Regions from separate parts of the Brevibacillus ruminantium genome, predicted to be linked through region 1. Evidence: a T-box and tRNA genes for the amino acid it is inferred to sense, from the RefSeq annotation. Region 1 holds a T-box; the other regions hold tRNA genes.
The links. The T-box of region 1 lies ahead of leuS (leucine--tRNA ligase). A T-box ahead of a tRNA ligase gene usually reads a tRNA of that ligase, here a tRNA-Leu.
Positions count from the first base shown of each region.

Region 2: it encodes a tRNA-Leu, which carries the amino acid that the T-box ahead of leuS (leucine--tRNA ligase) is inferred to sense. The anticodon was not compared.
Region 3: it encodes a tRNA-Leu, which carries the amino acid that the T-box ahead of leuS (leucine--tRNA ligase) is inferred to sense. The anticodon was not compared.

Region 1 covers NZ_CP098755.1:3,504,859-3,510,790, reverse strand. Annotated here, with positions in the region: gene yqeH (ribosome biogenesis GTPase YqeH) at 1-242, shown strand, start outside; gene NDK47_RS17350 (shikimate dehydrogenase) at 303-1,148, shown strand; gene yhbY (ribosome assembly RNA-binding protein YhbY) at 1,287-1,577, shown strand; gene NDK47_RS17340 (nicotinate-nucleotide adenylyltransferase) at 1,581-2,177, shown strand; gene yqeK (bis(5'-nucleosyl)-tetraphosphatase (symmetrical) YqeK) at 2,161-2,739, shown strand; gene rsfS (ribosome silencing factor) at 2,751-3,107, shown strand; gene NDK47_RS17325 (class I SAM-dependent DNA methyltransferase) at 3,113-3,850, shown strand; T-box leader at 3,902-4,201, shown strand; gene leuS (leucine--tRNA ligase) at 4,275-5,932, shown strand, end outside.
Region 2 covers NZ_CP098755.1:1,686,119-1,692,050, reverse strand. Annotated here, with positions in the region: gene NDK47_RS08205 (MGDG synthase family glycosyltransferase) at 1-155, opposite strand, end outside; gene NDK47_RS08200 (YkoP family protein) at 152-739, opposite strand; gene NDK47_RS08195 (TerC family protein) at 840-1,496, opposite strand; gene NDK47_RS08190 (sensor histidine kinase) at 1,713-2,843, shown strand; tRNA gene NDK47_RS08185 (tRNA-Gly) at 3,160-3,233, opposite strand; tRNA gene NDK47_RS08180 (tRNA-Leu) at 3,259-3,346, opposite strand; tRNA gene NDK47_RS08175 (tRNA-Pro) at 3,354-3,430, opposite strand; tRNA gene NDK47_RS08170 (tRNA-Arg) at 3,509-3,585, opposite strand; tRNA gene NDK47_RS08165 (tRNA-Gly) at 3,651-3,726, opposite strand; tRNA gene NDK47_RS08160 (tRNA-Leu) at 3,802-3,888, opposite strand; tRNA gene NDK47_RS08155 (tRNA-Lys) at 3,907-3,982, opposite strand; tRNA gene NDK47_RS08150 (tRNA-Tyr) at 3,990-4,074, opposite strand; tRNA gene NDK47_RS08145 (tRNA-Thr) at 4,085-4,160, opposite strand; tRNA gene NDK47_RS08140 (tRNA-Asp) at 4,202-4,278, opposite strand; tRNA gene NDK47_RS08135 (tRNA-Met) at 4,354-4,430, opposite strand; tRNA gene NDK47_RS08130 (tRNA-Val) at 4,566-4,641, opposite strand; tRNA gene NDK47_RS08125 (tRNA-Glu) at 4,725-4,801, opposite strand; tRNA gene NDK47_RS08120 (tRNA-Thr) at 4,818-4,893, opposite strand; tRNA gene NDK47_RS08115 (tRNA-Asn) at 4,901-4,976, opposite strand; rRNA gene NDK47_RS08110 (23S ribosomal RNA) at 5,047-5,932, opposite strand, start outside.
Region 3 covers NZ_CP098755.1:56,956-62,887, forward strand. Annotated here, with positions in the region: gene NDK47_RS00295 (DinB family protein) at 8-493, opposite strand; gene NDK47_RS00300 (ISL3 family transposase) at 609-1,799, opposite strand; tRNA gene NDK47_RS00305 (tRNA-Ser) at 2,128-2,220, shown strand; tRNA gene NDK47_RS00310 (tRNA-Glu) at 2,228-2,304, shown strand; tRNA gene NDK47_RS00315 (tRNA-Val) at 2,389-2,464, shown strand; tRNA gene NDK47_RS00320 (tRNA-Met) at 2,548-2,624, shown strand; tRNA gene NDK47_RS00325 (tRNA-Asp) at 2,725-2,801, shown strand; tRNA gene NDK47_RS00330 (tRNA-Phe) at 2,866-2,938, shown strand; tRNA gene NDK47_RS00335 (tRNA-Thr) at 2,957-3,032, shown strand; tRNA gene NDK47_RS00340 (tRNA-Tyr) at 3,043-3,127, shown strand; tRNA gene NDK47_RS00345 (tRNA-Lys) at 3,135-3,210, shown strand; tRNA gene NDK47_RS00350 (tRNA-Leu) at 3,229-3,315, shown strand; tRNA gene NDK47_RS00355 (tRNA-Gly) at 3,391-3,466, shown strand; tRNA gene NDK47_RS00360 (tRNA-Arg) at 3,532-3,608, shown strand; tRNA gene NDK47_RS00365 (tRNA-Pro) at 3,687-3,763, shown strand; tRNA gene NDK47_RS00370 (tRNA-Leu) at 3,779-3,861, shown strand; tRNA gene NDK47_RS00375 (tRNA-Gly) at 3,867-3,940, shown strand; tRNA gene NDK47_RS00380 (tRNA-Ser) at 3,982-4,070, shown strand; tRNA gene NDK47_RS00385 (tRNA-Met) at 4,094-4,170, shown strand; tRNA gene NDK47_RS00390 (tRNA-Trp) at 4,172-4,245, shown strand; tRNA gene NDK47_RS00395 (tRNA-His) at 4,274-4,349, shown strand; tRNA gene NDK47_RS00400 (tRNA-Arg) at 4,357-4,431, shown strand; tRNA gene NDK47_RS00405 (tRNA-Leu) at 4,441-4,525, shown strand; rRNA gene NDK47_RS00410 (16S ribosomal RNA) at 4,896-5,932, shown strand, end outside.

The DNA.
Region 1 (5,932 bases):
AAAACGCGGATGAAGTGTTTCAGAAGCACCATGGCGAGCTCCTCGCGCCGCCAACCGGTCGCGAGGCTGCAGAGCAGTTGCCTGCCTTTATCAAACACTCTTTTAAAATTCGACCTTCAGACACGACTGATCTGGTCATCTCGGGACTGGGCTGGGTAAGCCTTACAGGCAAGGAGGAGGCCCATGTAGTCGTGCATGCGCCAAAGGGCGTTAGTGTGGGCATGCGAAAAGGCCTGATCTAAAGTCAGCTCCGCTTGAGGTTCCATATGCTAGATAGAGAGAGCAGAGGGGAAGGAAAGCTTATGATAACAAGCAAAACACAATTGGTTGGTTTGTTGGGGCATCCCGTTTCTCACTCGCAATCACCGCTGATGCAGAATGCGGCATTTGTTGAAAAAGGCTTGAACTACGCTTATGTAGCGTTTGATGTTGACCCGGAGCGTCTGCCCGAGGCTGTAGCTGGTATCCGCTCGCTCGGCATCCAAGGGGTAAATGTGACAATTCCCCACAAGGTAGCAATCATGCCGCTGCTCGATGAGATCGACCCGCTGGCTACGCGTATCGGTGCGGTTAATACCGTCGTGAACCGGAATGGTTATTTGATCGGCTACAATACGGATGGACTCGGTTATGTGCGTTCACTGGAAGAACAGACGGGAATCACGTTGGAACAGCAAACGGTGACCATGCTGGGAGCCGGAGGTGCTGCCCGGGCTGTCGCCTTTACCTTGGCAGAGCGTGGTGTGCGGGAGATCCGCATTATCAACCGTTCCCGCGAAAGAGCAGCCTTGTTGGCCGATCATGTCGGAACCATCGTGCCGACCAAGGTCATCGACCCGCAAGATGGGCAGGGAGCCATCGCAGATTCCAGCTTGCTGATCAATACCACATCGATTGGCATGTTTCCCCATATGGATGAAATACCTGTCCAGGAAGAGTGGCTCCATTCCGGTTTGATCGTCAGCGATTTGATCTACAATCCGCTGGAGACGCGTTTGCTCAAGGCCGCTGCTGCTCGGGGCGCGCAGGTTCACTCGGGAGTGGGCATGTTTGTCAACCAGGGTGCGCTTGCTTTCGAGCTGTGGACAGGTGAAGAAGCACCTGCCGAGACGATGCGGCAAGTCGTGCTGCAGCAGTTGGGCCCATAGCCTGGAAGTCAAACAAGCGCGATGGAAACATGTGCTGTGCAACTTAAAGGGATACAGGATACCGGAATAAAGGTACAATGTAAGAAATGAGATTGACCGAAGATTTGATGGTCCACGTGTATAAAAGGAGATATGTTCATGCTGACAGGCAAGCAAAAACGTTTTTTACGGGCAGAAGCCCATCACCTCACCCCCATTTTTCAGGTGGGAAAAGGCGGCGTCAATGACAACATGATTACGCAAATCAAAGAGGCGCTGGAAGTTCGTGAACTGATCAAGGTATCCATTTTGCAAAACAATCTGGACGACAAAACAGAGGTAGCGGAGGCTCTTGCGGCGGGGGCAGAAGCGGAGCTGGTACAGTTGATTGGTCATACGGTCGTGCTGTACAAGGAGTCCAGGGAGAATAAAAAAATCACCCTGCCGTAGATGATGGATAACAAGAAGAAGCAGATCGGCATTATGGGAGGGACCTTTGATCCGATCCATCTGGGGCACCTGCTTGCCGCGGAACAAGCAAGAGAGCAGGCTGGTCTGGATGAAGTCTGGTTTATGCCGACACATATTCCGCCGCATAAGTGGCGTGTAGAATTGACGGAAGCGAGCCAGCGACTGCGCATGGTAGAGTTGTCCGTAGCGGACCATCCTGCTTTTCGGGCGCATGATCTGGAGCTGCATCGCGAAGGGCCATCGTATACCTACGATACCGTACGTACCCTTTTGCAAACCCATCCAGACTGCCAGTTTTCATTTATCATCGGCGGTGACATGGTACAGATTCTGCCACAGTGGCATCGGATCGATGAGCTCGTCCAGATGGTACGCTTCATCGGTTTGGCTCGCCCTGGGACCAAGCTGGAAAACAGTTCGTACGCAGGACTGGTTACGTTTGTCGAGATGCCTGCTTGGGATCTGTCTTCTACCTTGATCCGGGAAAAGGTCGCACAAGGCAAAAGCATCCGTTACCTGGTGCACCCGGAAGTGGATCGGTATATAAAGGAGAGAGGACTTTATGGACTGGCTACGTGATCGGAACGCACTACTCGAGCGGGTACGGGCACAGATGCATGAAAAGCGCTATCAGCATACGCTGGGCGTGGCTGCGTCGGCCCGAGAGCTGGCGCTTCGGTTTGGAGGAGATCCAGATAAAGCCGAACTGGCGGGTTTCCTGCATGACTATTGCAAATGCTGGCCTGTTGATCAGCAGCGGGATATCCTCGTCCGCCATGATTTGCCAGACGAATTGTTAAACGGGGACAAGGAGCTGTGGCATGCGTTTGCCGGAGCCATTGTCATCCAGTCGGAGATGAATGTCACAGACCCGGCAGTGATTCAGGCAGTCCGCTATCATACGACAGGACGGCCCGGTATGACCTTGTTAGAAAAAATTGTTTGTGTGGCAGACTATATAGAACCGGGGCGGGATTTTTCCGGTGTGGACAAAATCCGGGAATTGGCCCAGAAAGATCTGGACAGGGCTTTGGCGACTGCCTTTGGCGGCACCATCAAGTTCTTGATCAAGAAGCAAAAAACAGTGTTTCCTTTGACGCTGTTGGCATACAACGATCTCGTATCCCGGCTGGATACATGAGGAGGAGTCAGATGGTAAAAACAGTGGAGGCCCTGGCGCGTCTGGTGGCAAAAGCAGCAGAAGAGAAAAAGGCAGAAAATCTCGTGATTATGGATATCAGCAAGCTGTCTGTGATTGCCGATTATTTCATGATTTGTCACGGCAACAATGAACGCCAGGTACAGGCGATCGTTACAGAAATTCGTGATCGGGCACATAAAAACGGCTACAACGTACGGGGGATTGAAGGCGCTGACGAAGGCCGCTGGGTATTGGTTGATCTGGGGGACGTGGTCATTCACGTATTCCATCGGGAAGATCGGGAGTTTTACAACCTCGAGCGTCTCTGGGCGGAAGCGCCGCTCGTCACCTTTGGAGAGGAAGGCTGAGAGCGATGGCATACGGTCAGATGGCAACCGTCTATGACCGGTTGATGGCCGATTCCCCCTATCCGCAGTGGCTCGATTGGGCGGAGGGAGTATGGGTCAAAAAAGGGAAGCCGCAGCGTATAATGGACCTTGGCTGTGGAACGGGCAGTATCGCCATTCCACTGGCCAAGCGAGGGTATCGGGTGACAGGTGTTGATCTGTCTGCCGAGATGCTGGCGGTCGCCTACGACAAGATGAGACGGGAGCAGGTGAGTGTCACCTGGGTCGAGCAGGATATGCGCGAACTGGAACTGCCTCAGGCTGACAGCATTATCTCCTTCTGTGATTCGCTCAGTTATCTGACGGAGGAGGACGATGTGCAGCAAACCTTTTCCCGCGTCTTTGCCCATCTTCAGCCTGGCGGCACCTTTCTGTTTGATGTCCACAGTCCATACAAAGTTCTGCACAGCTTTGGCGATCAGACGTTTACCTTGACGGAGGACGAGATTTCGTACATTTGGCAATGTTTTTGCGATCCGCTTCGCATGGAGGTTACGCATGAACTCACCTTTTTTCTGGAGCTGGAAAGCGGGTTGTACCAGCGTGTGGAAGAGGTGCATGAGCAGCGTGCCTACCAACCCTATGAGATTGTCAAATGGCTGAGAGAGGCAGGATTTGTCGACGTGGAGCTGACGGCAGATTTTACGGATCTGCCTCCCCACGAGACGAGCGAGCGTTTGTTTTTTCTTGCACGTCGTCCATAACGTTGACATGATTGGCATGGATTGTCTATAATCGGATTAAAATCGTATATCGACAATGCGTCGAAGAGGAGTAGTACGAAAGTGAAACGGTCCAAGAGAGTTGACGGCCGGTGAAAGTCAATCCGTCCCTTTCCGAACTCGCCTCGAAGCACTGTTCCTGAAGACCGTCTTCTTGACTGGTTGTGTAAGGAGGAGCGTCTGATCCACGATACGGAAATGTAAGCGGGTGAGCTAGATCTCAGACAACAGGATTGATCCCTTTTGTTCATACAAGTGGACGATCGATTGTCTGCCAATGTTCACCAACCTGGGTGGTACCGCGGGAGAATAAATGATCCTCTCGTCCCTTTTCGGATCTCGATTGGGGCGGGAGGTTTTTACATTTTTTGGCATTTTTATGAATCAATGATAGGAGTGCGTATCAATGGCTTACAATCATCATGAAGTTGAGAAGAAGTGGCAGCAGTACTGGGAGCAAAATAAAACCTTCAAGACACTGGAGGATTCGGGCAAGAAAAAGTTCTACGCCCTTGACATGTTTCCTTATCCTTCTGGTGCAGGGCTGCACGTCGGTCACCCGGAAGGCTACACCGCTACGGATATTCTGTCCCGGATGAAGCGTATGCAGGGCTACAACGTTCTGCATCCGATGGGCTGGGATGCATTTGGATTGCCTGCAGAGCAATATGCGCTGGATACTGGAAATGACCCGGCTGAATTCACCGAGCGCAATATCAATACATTCCGCCGCCAGATTAAATCGCTGGGCTTTTCCTATGACTGGGATCGCGAAATCAACACAACCGACCCTCACTACTACAAATGGACGCAATGGATCTTTACCAAGCTGTATGAGCATGGCTTGGCCTATATCGACGAGGTAGCGGTAAACTGGTGCCCTGCTCTGGGAACCGTGCTTGCCAATGAAGAAGTCATCGACGGAAAAAGTGAACGCGGTGGACACCCGGTAGAACGCCGTCCAATGAAGCAGTGGGTGCTGCGGATCACCAAGTACGCAGATCGTCTGCTGGAAGATCTGGAGGAGCTGGACTGGCCGGAGAGCATCAAGGAAATGCAGCGCAACTGGATCGGCCGTTCTGAAGGGGCGGAGGTCGTGTTCTCCATCGAGGGACATGATGATACCTTCACCGTCTTCACAACCCGTCCGGATACCCTGTACGGTGCGACGTTTGCCGTGCTGGCACCTGAACACAAGCTGGTAGAGAAAATTACCACGCCAGAACAAAAGCAGGCAGTGGAGGACTATCTGGAGCAAGCCAAACACAAAAGTGATCTGGAGCGTACCGATCTGGCGAAGGACAAAACCGGAGTGTTTACCGGGGCGTACGCCATCAACCCGGTCAATGGAGAAAAACTGCCGATCTGGGTTGCCGATTACGTCCTGATCAGCTATGGTACTGGTTCCGTAATGGCAGTACCGGCTCATGACGAGCGTGACTACGAGTTTGCACAAAAGTTCAACCTGCCGATCAAGGAAGTCATCCGCGGCGGCGATGTGTCCAAGGAAGCGTATGACGGTGACGGTGAGCATATCAATTCCGGCATTTTGGACGGACTGAACAAAGAGCAGGCCATCAGCAAAATGATTGAGTGGCTGGAAGCAAACAACAAAGGAAAGCGGAAAGTAACCTTCCGCCTGCGCGACTGGCTGTTCAGCCGCCAGCGATATTGGGGAGAGCCGATTCCGATCATCCATCTCGAAGACGGGACGATGAAAGTGGTTCCGGAAGAAGAACTGCCGGTAATTCTGCCAAAAACGAAGGAAATCAAGCCATCCGGTACGGGTGAATCACCGCTTGCCAACATTGCGGATTGGGTCAATATCATCGATCCGGAAACCGGCATGAAGGCCCGCCGCGAAACCAATACCATGCCACAATGGGCGGGAAGCTGCTGGTACTTCCTGCGTTTTATCGATCCGCATAACGACAAGGCGTTTGCCGATCCGGACAAATTGAAGGAATGGCTGCCGATCGATATCTATATCGGCGGTGCAGAACACGCAGTTCTCCACCTGCTTTACGCTCGTTTCTGGCATAAGTTCCTCTATGACATCGGGGT
Region 2 (5,932 bases), 1.8 Mb from region 1:
CGTAACGCTGGACTGGCTGTTTGAAGACCCCAGACAATATCGACATGAAGATCCGAATGAATATGCTTTAGCGCTTCAACCAGAGCTTCGGCAGCCATCCGGTGCCCGCTGCCTGCCCACTCTTCTGTAACCACCAGAATCCGTTTTTCTTTCATCGCGTGTCACCTGCCGTTTCTGCTTCTCGTGGCAGGTACCTGCGCAGCAGTTCTTCTTTGGACATATACACACGTTTTAAAGGCACTTCATGTTTCCAGGTCTTGAGTCTGCCTTTTCCATCCGGGTGAATCAGGCGCAACATAATTTTTAAATACCATCGCTTGTAACGAAAAAACCAGTTCATCGGAACATCAGAAATCGAAAAGCCGAGTGGTTCTACTCCTTTGTTCAGCATGGTTGTGCCGACAATCCCTTTGATGACATCCTGTTCCTCCATGGCATTGAGATAGCTGGCTAATTGCGGCAATGAGCGGAGAATCTGTTGCCTTAGCAACAAGGCTATCCTCAGATCATTCTTCACCCCACTGCAGAGCGTCGCAAAGTAATAATTGTGGATGTGCAGCTTCAGGATCAGGTCACCTGCGGAAATCATGCGATTGTCTGACGTGACGAGCGGCTCACCTCGATATCGCAAACGGACAATCCGAAAGATGTTGTTCTCTTTTTCGATATACTGAAGACGCGTACACCGTTGATAGAGCTTGTCCCAAATCCCCCACAATCTCAAGAGGCCCGTGTTCATCCTTTAATCGGATCCTTTCATGCAGTGTTTTCCTCATACATGTAGTATGCCCGAACCTCTACTCTGAAAACACACAGACGCTGCCGTTGTCCTGCGCCGTTTAGTCCAACGCTTTCCGGCAGCGCCCCAGTAAAACAATGCCAATGGCCACGAGCATGGGTACCCAGGCATGATTCCACAACAGTGGGTTTATCATTTTCCATACATAGGGGTCGTCCAGGATCATCTCTGTTGCCGTATAGGCCAAGACACCCCCTCCGAGCAAGACCAGGCTGGGAAAACGATTTAACAAGCGGGCGACAAAAGAACTTCCCCACATCAGCAAGGGGATACTCAGTCCCAAACCTATGATAATAAGCAGGTAATTTCCGTCGGCAGCTCCACCTACTGCCAGTACATTGTCCAGGCTCATGATGACATCCGCCAAAATAATGGTTTTAATTGCCTGTCCTTTGCTTCGGTTGGAAGAAACCTCGGTCGTCTCTTCTTGACCGCCAAACATCAATTTCCAGGCAATCCAGAAGAGAAGCAAGCCACCTGCCACTTTTACGAGAGGAATGTCCAATAACAGCGTCGTTACACCCGTCAACAAGATACGAAGCAGAATCGCTCCCAGTGAACCAATGTAGATTGCCTGATTTCTGTCTTTGGCCGGCAAACTTCTGCAAGCCATTCCGATCACAACCGCATTGTCACCGCTTAACACCAAGTCAATCAGGAATATCTGGAAAAAGCCGACCCAAAATTGCGTGTCCATTGCCCCTCCTGTTTCCCTCATCTGTTTGTCCTTCTTAACTCTATGCGGCTGCATGTCCCCTCATGAACGCTTTTCCTTCCGAAAAGTGGCGAGATTACTCGGAATTTGTTGAACGGAAATTCCAAAAAAAAGCAAAATTCTGCCCTATTATAGGAGATATATACCTTGTCTTTCAGGGTATCCTTCCGTACGATTAGGATTGGGGTGGGATAAGATATGGTGGAAGCTGTCTCTCTAAACCTTCGAAGTGTATCGCAAAAGATTTTGGATATGGTACCGATGATTACCACGCAGTGGCTGCAAGAGATTGCCTTTAGTATGGAATCGCAGTTGACGATCCCTCGGGATTTTGCTGAAAAGCGGACGGTGCTGCTGGCACGTTATCTCGTGGAAGATGTCGAGGAAGACATGCAAAACTGGTGTCTAGATATGGGAAAATGGCTGCGCGAGCAAGAATATCCATTCTCCTCCATACTTCGAACCTATCAGTTGTACCGGAATGTTTTCTGGCGGGTCATCAGACCTGAGCTTCAAGGGTGGTCGTTGACATCCGACCATATGCTTTACCTGGAGACACAGCTTGGAAAAGCGATGGATGAAAGCGTTTTTTGGGCCGTCTACCACTTCGAACAAATGATGAACAAAGAGCTTGTCCAAAAAGAAGAAACCATCTCTTATCTGCACAATGATAAACTGACCATGCTTGGGAAAATTGCTGCGAACATGGCCCATGAGCTTCGCAACCCCTTATGTGCAATCGAGGGTTTTTTGAAGCTGATCGCCGAATCTACGCGTAACCAGGACAAGCTCCAGTCCTATATTCAGGTCGTGATGCATGAATTCGAAAATTTGCATCGGCAAATCACTGGCTTTCTCAGCTTTTCCAAAAAGCCGATCCTGGATGAGATCTTTAAAACCGTCGATATTGAACATCTTTTGTTTGAGGTAGAGCTGCTCATAACGCCGCGGCTTCTCGCCGAGAACATTTTGTACGAGCAACAGATAGAGCCGTGCTTGCTAAATTGCTACGAGGAGGGGTTTAAGCAGGTCGTCGTCAATCTCTTGACCAACGCCATTGACGCCGTCCAGAGAAGACCTGAGAAGTGGATACGGGTGAAGACAGTCTGCGAGGATGGCTGGGTGACGCTTCTGGTCGAAAACAACGGGGAAATGATCCCTCCTGACATCGTGGAAAGCCTGTTTCAGCCGTTCTTTACCACGAAACAAAATGGAACGGGAATTGGCTTATCCATTTGCAAAAACATAATCGAGAAGCATAATGGAACGATCTCCTGTGAGTCTGATCCTGAATCTACCCGTTTTATCGTGACTTTGCCTTTGGTGTAATCGCTCTTTCGAATGGTTGACTCGAAAGAGCTTTTTTTCAGAAAAAATGCCCTCTGTTCTTCAGAGGGCGAGGCAAGAGATCCGTTTACCTATTCAGTAAGCGATCTAGCCTAACTCTACACGAAAACATATGTTTCTACCACCCACAATCTTTTGACAGATTTCGACAATCCTCTTTCTCGTTGAGGTATTGCGGTGCATTCTGTCGATCTGTGGTTAAAACAGGTCAATAGGCCTATATCGAGTTATAGAATGGTCACCATTTGCCTGAAACGAAAAAAAAGCAGTTGCCCTTTGGAGGCACTGCTTTTTATGATGGAGCGGGTGATGGGAATCGAACCCACGCGACCAGCTTGGAAGGCTGGAGTTCTACCATTGAACTACACCCGCAAAATGAATATCTTGAGGATCAACATGGTACCGAGGACCGGGCTCGAACCGGTACGGGAGATACTCCCGACAGATTTTAAGTCTGTTGCGTCTGCCAATTCCGCCACCCCGGCAAAACTATGGTCGGGAAGACAGGATTCGAACCTGCGACCCCTTGGTCCCAAGCCAAGTACTCTACCAAGCTGAGCTACTTCCCGATACTACCTTTTTTGTTGTGTGGCCCCGAAAAGTATTCGGAGTTCTCTACAACGCTTCACTTTACTTTTGGGGTAAAATGGCGTGCCCTGAGAGATTCGAACTCCCGACCTTTTGATTCGTAGTCAAACGCTCTATCCAGCTGAGCTAAGGGCACATAATGGATAAGGTGTCTGTCCCCGAGGGTGAACCCGGAACGGGTGAGAGACTGAATAACTTCAATGGAGCGGACGACGGGTCTCGAACCCGCGACCTTCGCCTTGGCAAGGCGACGCTCTACCAATTGAGCTACGTCCGCATGCTGTTTCATATATTTCCCTGAAAAGGTGAGCCTTTATACTGCAAAGCTTTCTCTTTGCCTTTTGAGGTAATATGGTGCGGTCGAGAGGACTTGAACCTCCACGGTGTTGCCACCACTAGAACCTGAATCTAGCGCGTCTGCCAATTCCGCCACGACCGCATATTCCCTTTAAAAAACTGGTGAGCCATGAAGGACTCGAACCTTCGACCCTCTGATTAAAAGTCAGATGCTCTACCAACTGAGCTAATGGCTCATATAACTGGTGGGGAGAGACGGATTCGAACCGCCGAACCCAGAGGGAGCAGATTTACAGTCTGCCGCGTTTAGCCACTTCGCTATCTCCCCAGTCATATGGTGGTGCCGGCGATAGGACTTGAACCCACAACCCCCTGATTACAAGTCAGGTGCTCTACCAATTGAGCTACACCGGCAAATGATTATGTGATTTGTTTCAATAAATACTTCTTTGAAATGGCGGAGCTGACGGGACTCGAACCCGCGACCTCCGGTGTGACAGACCGGCGTGAACTCCAACTTCACCACAGCTCCATATTTGTTTGCACTCAAGTGCACTGCCATCTTACTTGGTCAAGCGGCAACTCAGCATTGTTCAAGTAGATGATTTGGTTGCGGGAGCAGGATTTGAACCTGCGACCTTCGGGTTATGAGCCCGACGAGCTGCCAGACTGCTCCATCCCGCGTCGATCAGGACGATCAAATGTCAGTGTTGCGACGCACACGAGGTGCCAGTGTCGGCGTTGTCAACAGGACGTTGACGCTTATAGCCGACCCACAGGACGTGGCGCTTTTAGCTGACCATCCTCTTTTAAAAGAAGTGGTGGAGGCTGACGGGATCGAACCGCCGACCCTCTGCTTGTAAGGCAGATGCTCTCCCAGCTGAGCTAAGCCTCCAGATACCCCTCAACATTTGTTTTGGGGCCCCGCAAAGTACTCGGTGTTGCAACAAAGCATTCACTTTACTTTGTGGGGAAGTATGGTGACCCGTAGGGGATTCGAACCCCTGTATGACAGCGTGAAAGGCTGCTGTGTTAAACCGCTTCACCAACGGGCCATTGCAAAATAGATGATGGTGCTCCCGACAGGAATCGAACCTGCGACCTCTTCCTTACCATGGAAACGCTCTACCTACTGAGCTACAGGAGCGAATGGATGGCTCCTCGGGAGGGACTCGAACCCCCGACCGATCGGTTAACAGCCGATTGCTCTACCAACTGAGCTACCGAGGAACAATATCGAAGGAGCCACTCGTGCCGTTTCGCACCTTCAAAACTGGATATGCATGATTGCTAAAGGTTTGTGGATAAGTCCTCGACCGATTAGTATTCGTCAGCTCCACGCGTTGCCGCGCTTCCACACCGAACCTATCAACCTCATCGTCTATGAGGGGTCTTACCAGCTTGCGCTGTGGGAAGTCTCATCTTGGAGGGGGCTTCACGCTTAGATGCTTTCAGCGCTTATCCCTTCCGCACATAGCTACCCAGCTGTGCCACTGGCGTGACAACTGGTGCACCAGCGGTGCGTCCATCCCGGTCCTCTCGTACTAAGGACAGCTCTCCTCAAACTTCCTGCGCCCGCGACAGATAGGGACCGAACTGTCTCACGACGTTCTGAACCCAGCTCGCGTACCGCTTTAATGGGCGAACAGCCCAACCCTTGGGACCTACTTCAGCCCCAGGATGCGATGAGCCGACATCGAGGTGCCAAACCTCCCCGTCGATGTGGACTCTTGGGGGAGATAAGCCTGTTATCCCCAGGGTAGCTTTTATCCGTTGAGCGATGGCCCTTCCATGCGGAACCACCGGATCACTAAGCCCGACTTTCGTCCCTGCTCGACTTGTAGGTCTCGCAGTCAAGCTCCCTTCTGCCTTTACACTCTACGAATGATTTCCGACCATTCTGAGGGAACCTTTGGGCGCCTCCGTTACCTTTTAGGAGGCGACCGCCCCAGTCAAACTGCCCACCTGGCATGGTCCTCTCACCCGATCAGGGTGACGAGTTAGAAACTCCGTACATCAAGGGTGGTATCCCACCGACAGCTCCACAGAGGCTGGCGCCCCTGCTTCTCAGCTTCCCACCTATCCTGTACATGATGCACAAAGTTCCAATACCAGGCTACAGTAAAGCTCCATGGGGTCTTTCCGTCTTGTCGCGGGTAACCTGCATCTTCACAGGTATTATGATT
Region 3 (5,932 bases), 2.2 Mb from region 1:
ACGCAGGTTAATACAGATCAAACATGTTTACTTCGTGACCGAGCTGTTTAAGATACGTAAACAATTGCGCGCGATGATGCTGCGCGTGGGTGACAATCTCGATCAACCATTTTGCCTGAACCGTTCCGTGTTCCAGGTAAAATGGTTTTGTTTTCTTTTGCAGAAAATCCTCGTCTGACAATCCTTCCATGTACGCCTTTAGATCGTTCGTGCCGGTCACCATCTGTTCGATCAAGGCTTCCTGATCCGGAAGTTCAGCGATTTTTGCCTCCAGTTGGCGTATGTCTGCTTCCGTTTTTTCCTGAAGGATCAAAAGATCAACGGAGGGAACCGCGACCAGATGCTCGACCAGCTCTCTCAAGGTTCTCATTTGTTCAATGGGCCTGTACTCCCATTGATCGGATGGAATGCGACGGACCAATCCGGCAGTGGTTCGCACAATCAAGTCCAGTTCTTCGAAAAGCAAGGCTTTCATTTCATGGGTTGCGTTCATTTTGTGATCCTCCTACTCAATATTTGACAAAGCTTGTTTGCAGAATCAATCCGTATTTCTTATAGCTCTTCACCGTAAAACGTGCTTGATCTCCCTCTATCGCAGTTTTTCGTAGTTATGTAGCCGGTTTACACTCCAGTCTAATGCGAATCTTGAATCTCTCTAGATTGCGGTAGCCGTAGGCTCTTCGTTTGATCACCTTCACTTTGTTGTGTGTCCCTTCAATCTTGGCATTCGTTACCCGAAAGGAGAAATAATTCTGAATGGGCTCTCGCCACTGGACAATCGTTTTGGCAATGGAACGAACCGCAGGAGTCGGAGAATAGAGATGGTCGTCAATCCATTTCTGAAGTGCTTCCTCGCCTGCCTCTTGGGTTTGAACGGCATACACGGTTCTTATGTCTTGAAGCGCAAAGTAGAGTCGTTTGAGGTGTGGATCTTCTGCTAACCAATTCTTCAGTTCCTGAAGCTCTTCGGGCTTCAGCTTGTCAGGGATCGTATGGAGCAGGCGTTGCTCATGTCTGCCCCGACGATGTGTTCCACGAGCATGAGTGCGTTTTCGGGTAGCTTCCAACGCTTTCGAGAAAAGCTGGATCACGTGAAATTTATCTGCTACCACAAGGGTATGCTTCCAGACTTGGCGTACTGTTTCAGCCATTCCTGGAGCCAAATCCGTGACAACTACATGGGGAGCCTTACGAAAGGGCCATTGCTGCAGGGCGTTTCGTACCTGTTCACGTGAACGTCCTTCTGTGACTTGCCAGATATGACCGGTTTGAGCATCCATGAGGTTCACGCCGTACTTATGTCCTTTTTGCAACGCAAACTCATCCAGACAGACCACTTCAGGAGCTTCATGTTCTTTTGGTTGAGCAAGGCGTTGGGGGGCCAGTTGGTAGTACCAGCGTTCGAGTGTCGAGTAGGCCACACTCAATTGCTTGGCAACCGAGAGCAAATCCCGGCCGCGGCACATATCCACCGCCATCTCTTGAAAAGCAGAGGTGACCAATCCTCGAGGCGGGATACCGTTCCATTCCACTGTCCATGTAAGCCCACAACTCGCACAGCGCTGGCGATACACGGGAACGGATACCCAGACGGTCCCCCAAGAAGGAACGAAACGATGACGAAGAATACGCCGTCCAGGACGGGCATGGTTGGTACTGGCTCGGAGACAGATCGGACAAAGATAACAAGCAGAATTCGGTTCCAGAACAGCGATCCAATCCGTTTCCGTTGTTTTTTCCCAATGAGTGAGATGGAATGATGGAAGTCTGACAAAGTCTGTGCTAAAATCAAGGCACAACGCAGATTTCCTCCTTTTCAGTGGTTGTCTCGACAACTCCCACGATAGAGGAACATCTGCGTTTTTTCAATGTCTAGCACGGGTTATGGTGATGAATCTTTCTTATATTTTTTTGATTTTCCTTCTTGATTCAGGAGCCTAAAATCGCTATACTACACTTTGTCGAATTCGTTTACGCCAACTACATTCTTTAAGTTCGATTGAAAAAACTTTAAGAGTGATTGAAAAAAACTATTGATTTTTAACGGAAACCATGCTAGTATAGGAATTCCGTGAGGGGTTAACGGCTGGCTAGATGATTCGCCCGCCTTTTCCGGATTCTCAAGATGGATGGATGTCCGAGCGGCCGAAGGAGCACGATTGGAAATCGTGTAGACGGGGATGACTCGTCTCGTGGGTTCAAATCCCACTCCATCCGCCATAGATATGGCCCGTTGGTGAAGCGGTTTAACACAGCAGCCTTTCACGCTGTCATACAGGGGTTCGAATCCCCTATGGGTCACCATACTACCCCGCAAAGCAAAGTGAACGCCTTGTAGCAACATTAGGCACTTTGCGGGGGCCCCAAAACAACTGTTGAGGGGTATTTGGAGGCTTAGCTCAGCTGGGAGAGCATCTGCCTTACAAGCAGAGGGTCGGCGGTTCGATCCCGTCAGCCTCCACCATTCTTTCTTCGCAGCTTTCGATACGGGATCTCACGTAACGGTTCACCCTCGAAGAAAGACCAGGAAGCAGAGTATTATATCGTCGCGGGATGGAGCAGTCTGGCAGCTCGTCGGGCTCATAACCCGAAGGTCGCAGGTTCAAATCCTGCTCCCGCAACCAAATTTTCTGCTGAACAGCCTTGATATTACTTGATATTATATCTTGGCCCAGGTAGAATCAGAGTACCCGTCGGGTGCAAACGATTTTTTTATCGAAACATGGAGCTGTGGTGAAGTTGGAGTTCACGCCGGTCTGTCACACCGGAGGTCGCGGGTTCGAGTCCCGTCAGCTCCGCCATTTCTAAAGAAGTCATGGGCCTCTCACCCTTGATGACGCAGGGGTCGATGGCACCCAATAGCTTGGCTCGGTAGCTCAGTCGGTAGAGCAGAGGACTGAAAATCCTCGTGTCGGCGGTTCGATTCCGTCCCGAGCCACCTTTTCAAAAAAAATACGCCGGTGTAGCTCAATTGGTAGAGCACCTGACTTGTAATCAGGGGGTTGTGGGTTCAAGTCCTATCGCCGGCACCACCATATGACTGGGGAGATAGCGAAGTGGCTAAACGCGGCAGACTGTAAATCTGCTCCCTCTGGGTTCGGCGGTTCGAATCCGTCTCTCCCCACCAGTTGTATGAGCCATTAGCTCAGTTGGTAGAGCATCTGACTTTTAATCAGAGGGTCGAAGGTTCGAGTCCTTCATGGCTCACCAGTTTTTTAAAGGGAATATGCGGTCGTGGCGGAATTGGCAGACGCGCTAGATTCAGGTTCTAGTGGTGGCAACACCGTGGAGGTTCAAGTCCTCTCGACCGCACCATATTACCTCAAAAGGCAAAGAGAAAGCTTTGCAGTATAAAGGCACACCTTTTCAGGGAAATATATGAAACAGCATGCGGACGTAGCTCAATTGGTAGAGCGTCGCCTTGCCAAGGCGAAGGTCGCGGGTTCGAGACCCGTCGTCCGCTCCATTGAAGTTATTCAGTCTCTCACCCGTTCCGGGTTCACCCTCGGGGACAGACACCTTATCCATTATGTGCCCTTAGCTCAGCTGGATAGAGCGTTTGACTACGAATCAAAAGGTCGGGAGTTCGAATCTCTCAGGGCACGCCACTTTACCCCAAAAGTAAAGTGAAGCGTAATAGTGTAGACCGAATAGTATTCGGGGCCGCACTACAAAAAAGATAGTATCGGGAAGTAGCTCAGCTTGGTAGAGTACTTGGCTTGGGACCAAGGGGTCGCAGGTTCGAATCCTGTCTTCCCGACCATGTAATTTCATAGATGCCGGTATGGCGGAATTGGCAGACGCGCGCGACTCAAAATCGTGAGGGAAACCGTGGGGGTTCAAGTCCCTCTACCGGCACCATATTTGCGGGTGTAGTTCAATGGTAGAACTCCAGCCTTCCAAGCTGGTCGCGTGGGTTCGATTCCCATCACCCGCTCCATTTATATCTAATGGGCTTACAAAAAGCCTGTTTTCTATTGCGGAGGGATACCGAAGTGGTCATAACGGGGCGGTCTTGAAAACCGTTAGGGTGCAAGCCCACGGGGGTTCGAATCCCTCTCCCTCCGCCATTACTTTCTATAGCTTGATTTGTGGCGGCGTAGCTCAGCTGGCTAGAGCGTTCGGTTCATACCCGAAAGGTCGGGGGTTCGAGCCCCTCCACCGCTACCATAGGGGCATAGTTTAAAGGTAGAACGAAGGTCTCCAAAACCTTTGGTGTGGGTTCGATTCCTACTGCCCCTGCCAGACGAACTGAATAACTCTCATTTATATGGCGGTCGTGGCGAAGGGGTTAACGCACCGGATTGTGGCTCCGGCACTCGTGGGTTCAAGTCCCATCGATCGCCCCATGAATTTGAGCCTATAGCTCAGAGGATAGAGCACTGGTCTCCGGAACCAGGTGCCCAGGTTCGAGTCCTGGTAGGCTCGCCATTATGATTTGCGGTCGTGGTGGAATTGGCAGACACACCATCTTGAGGGGGTGGCGGGGCGACCCGTGCGAGTTCGAGTCTCGCCGACCGCACCAAATTTCCAACAAATTCATTTGACTGTAGTTAACGAGTTTGTTAGAATGAATTTCTGTCCTTAATGGACCCTTTCAAATAAGGGACTCTTCAAAAAGTAACAAGTGAACAGGCAGCAAAAAAAGGTTGACTTGTCCGCTGCGAAATGTTACGATGAAATTCCTGACTCAAAGTAGTCGGGCTGAAGGCCATGACAGGTTGCATTAAAAAAGTTTACAAGCACTAAAAAAGCTGTTGACTTTTAAAACGCAACATGATATACCGGAATGGTTGAAAAGAAATGCTCTTTGAAAACTGAACAGCGAAGCGTTTTAATAGTGAGTAAATCACAAGCCTAGCAAAATGTTTTGAAGCTAATGAATCAACTCAACTTTATTGGAGAGTTTGATCCTGGCTCAGGACGAACGCTGGCGGCGTGCCTAATACATGCAAGTCGAGCGAGTCCCTTCGGGGGCTAGCGGCGGACGGGTGAGTAACACGTAGGCAACCTGCCTGTAAGCTCGGGATAACATGGGGAAACTCATGCTAATACCGGATAGGATTCTCTCTCGCATGAGAGGGAATGGAAAGATGGCGCAAGCTATCACTTGCAGATGGGCCTGCGGCGCATTAGCTAGTTGGTGGGGTAACGGCCTACCAAGGCGACGATGCGTAGCCGACCTGAGAGGGTGACCGGCCACACTGGGACTGAGACACGGCCCAGACTCCTACGGGAGGCAGCAGTAGGGAATTTTCCACAATGGACGAAAGTCTGATGGAGCAACGCCGCGTGAACGATGAAGGTCTTCGGATTGTAAAGTTCTGTTGTCAGGGACGAATAAGTACCGTTCGAACAGGGCGGTACCTTGACGGTACCTGACGAGGAAGCCACGGCTAACTACGTGCCAGCAGCCGCGGTAATACGTAGGTGGCAAGCGTTGTCCGGAATTATTGGGCGTAAAGCGCGCGCAGGCGGCTATGTAAGTCTGGTGTTAAAGCCCGGGGCTCAACCCCGGTTCGCATCGGAAACTGTGTAGCTTGAGTGCAGAAGAGGAAAGCGGTATTCCACGTGTAGCGGTGAAATGCGTAGAGATGTGGAGGAACACCAGTGGCGAAGGCGGCTTTCTGGTCTGTAACTGACGCTGAGGCGCGAAAGCGTGGGGAGCAAACAGGATTAGATACCCTGGTAGTCCACGCCGTAAACGATGAGTGCTAGGTGTTGGGGGTTTCAATACCCTCAGTGCCGCAGCTAACGCAATAAGCACTCCGCCTGGGGAGTACGGTCGCAAGACTGAAACTCAAAGGAATTGACGGGGGCCCGCACAAGCGGTGGAGCATGTGGTTTAATTCGAAGCAACGCGAAGAACCTTACCAGGTCTTGACATCCCGCTGACCGTCCTAGAGATAGGGCTTCCCTTCGGGGCAGCGGT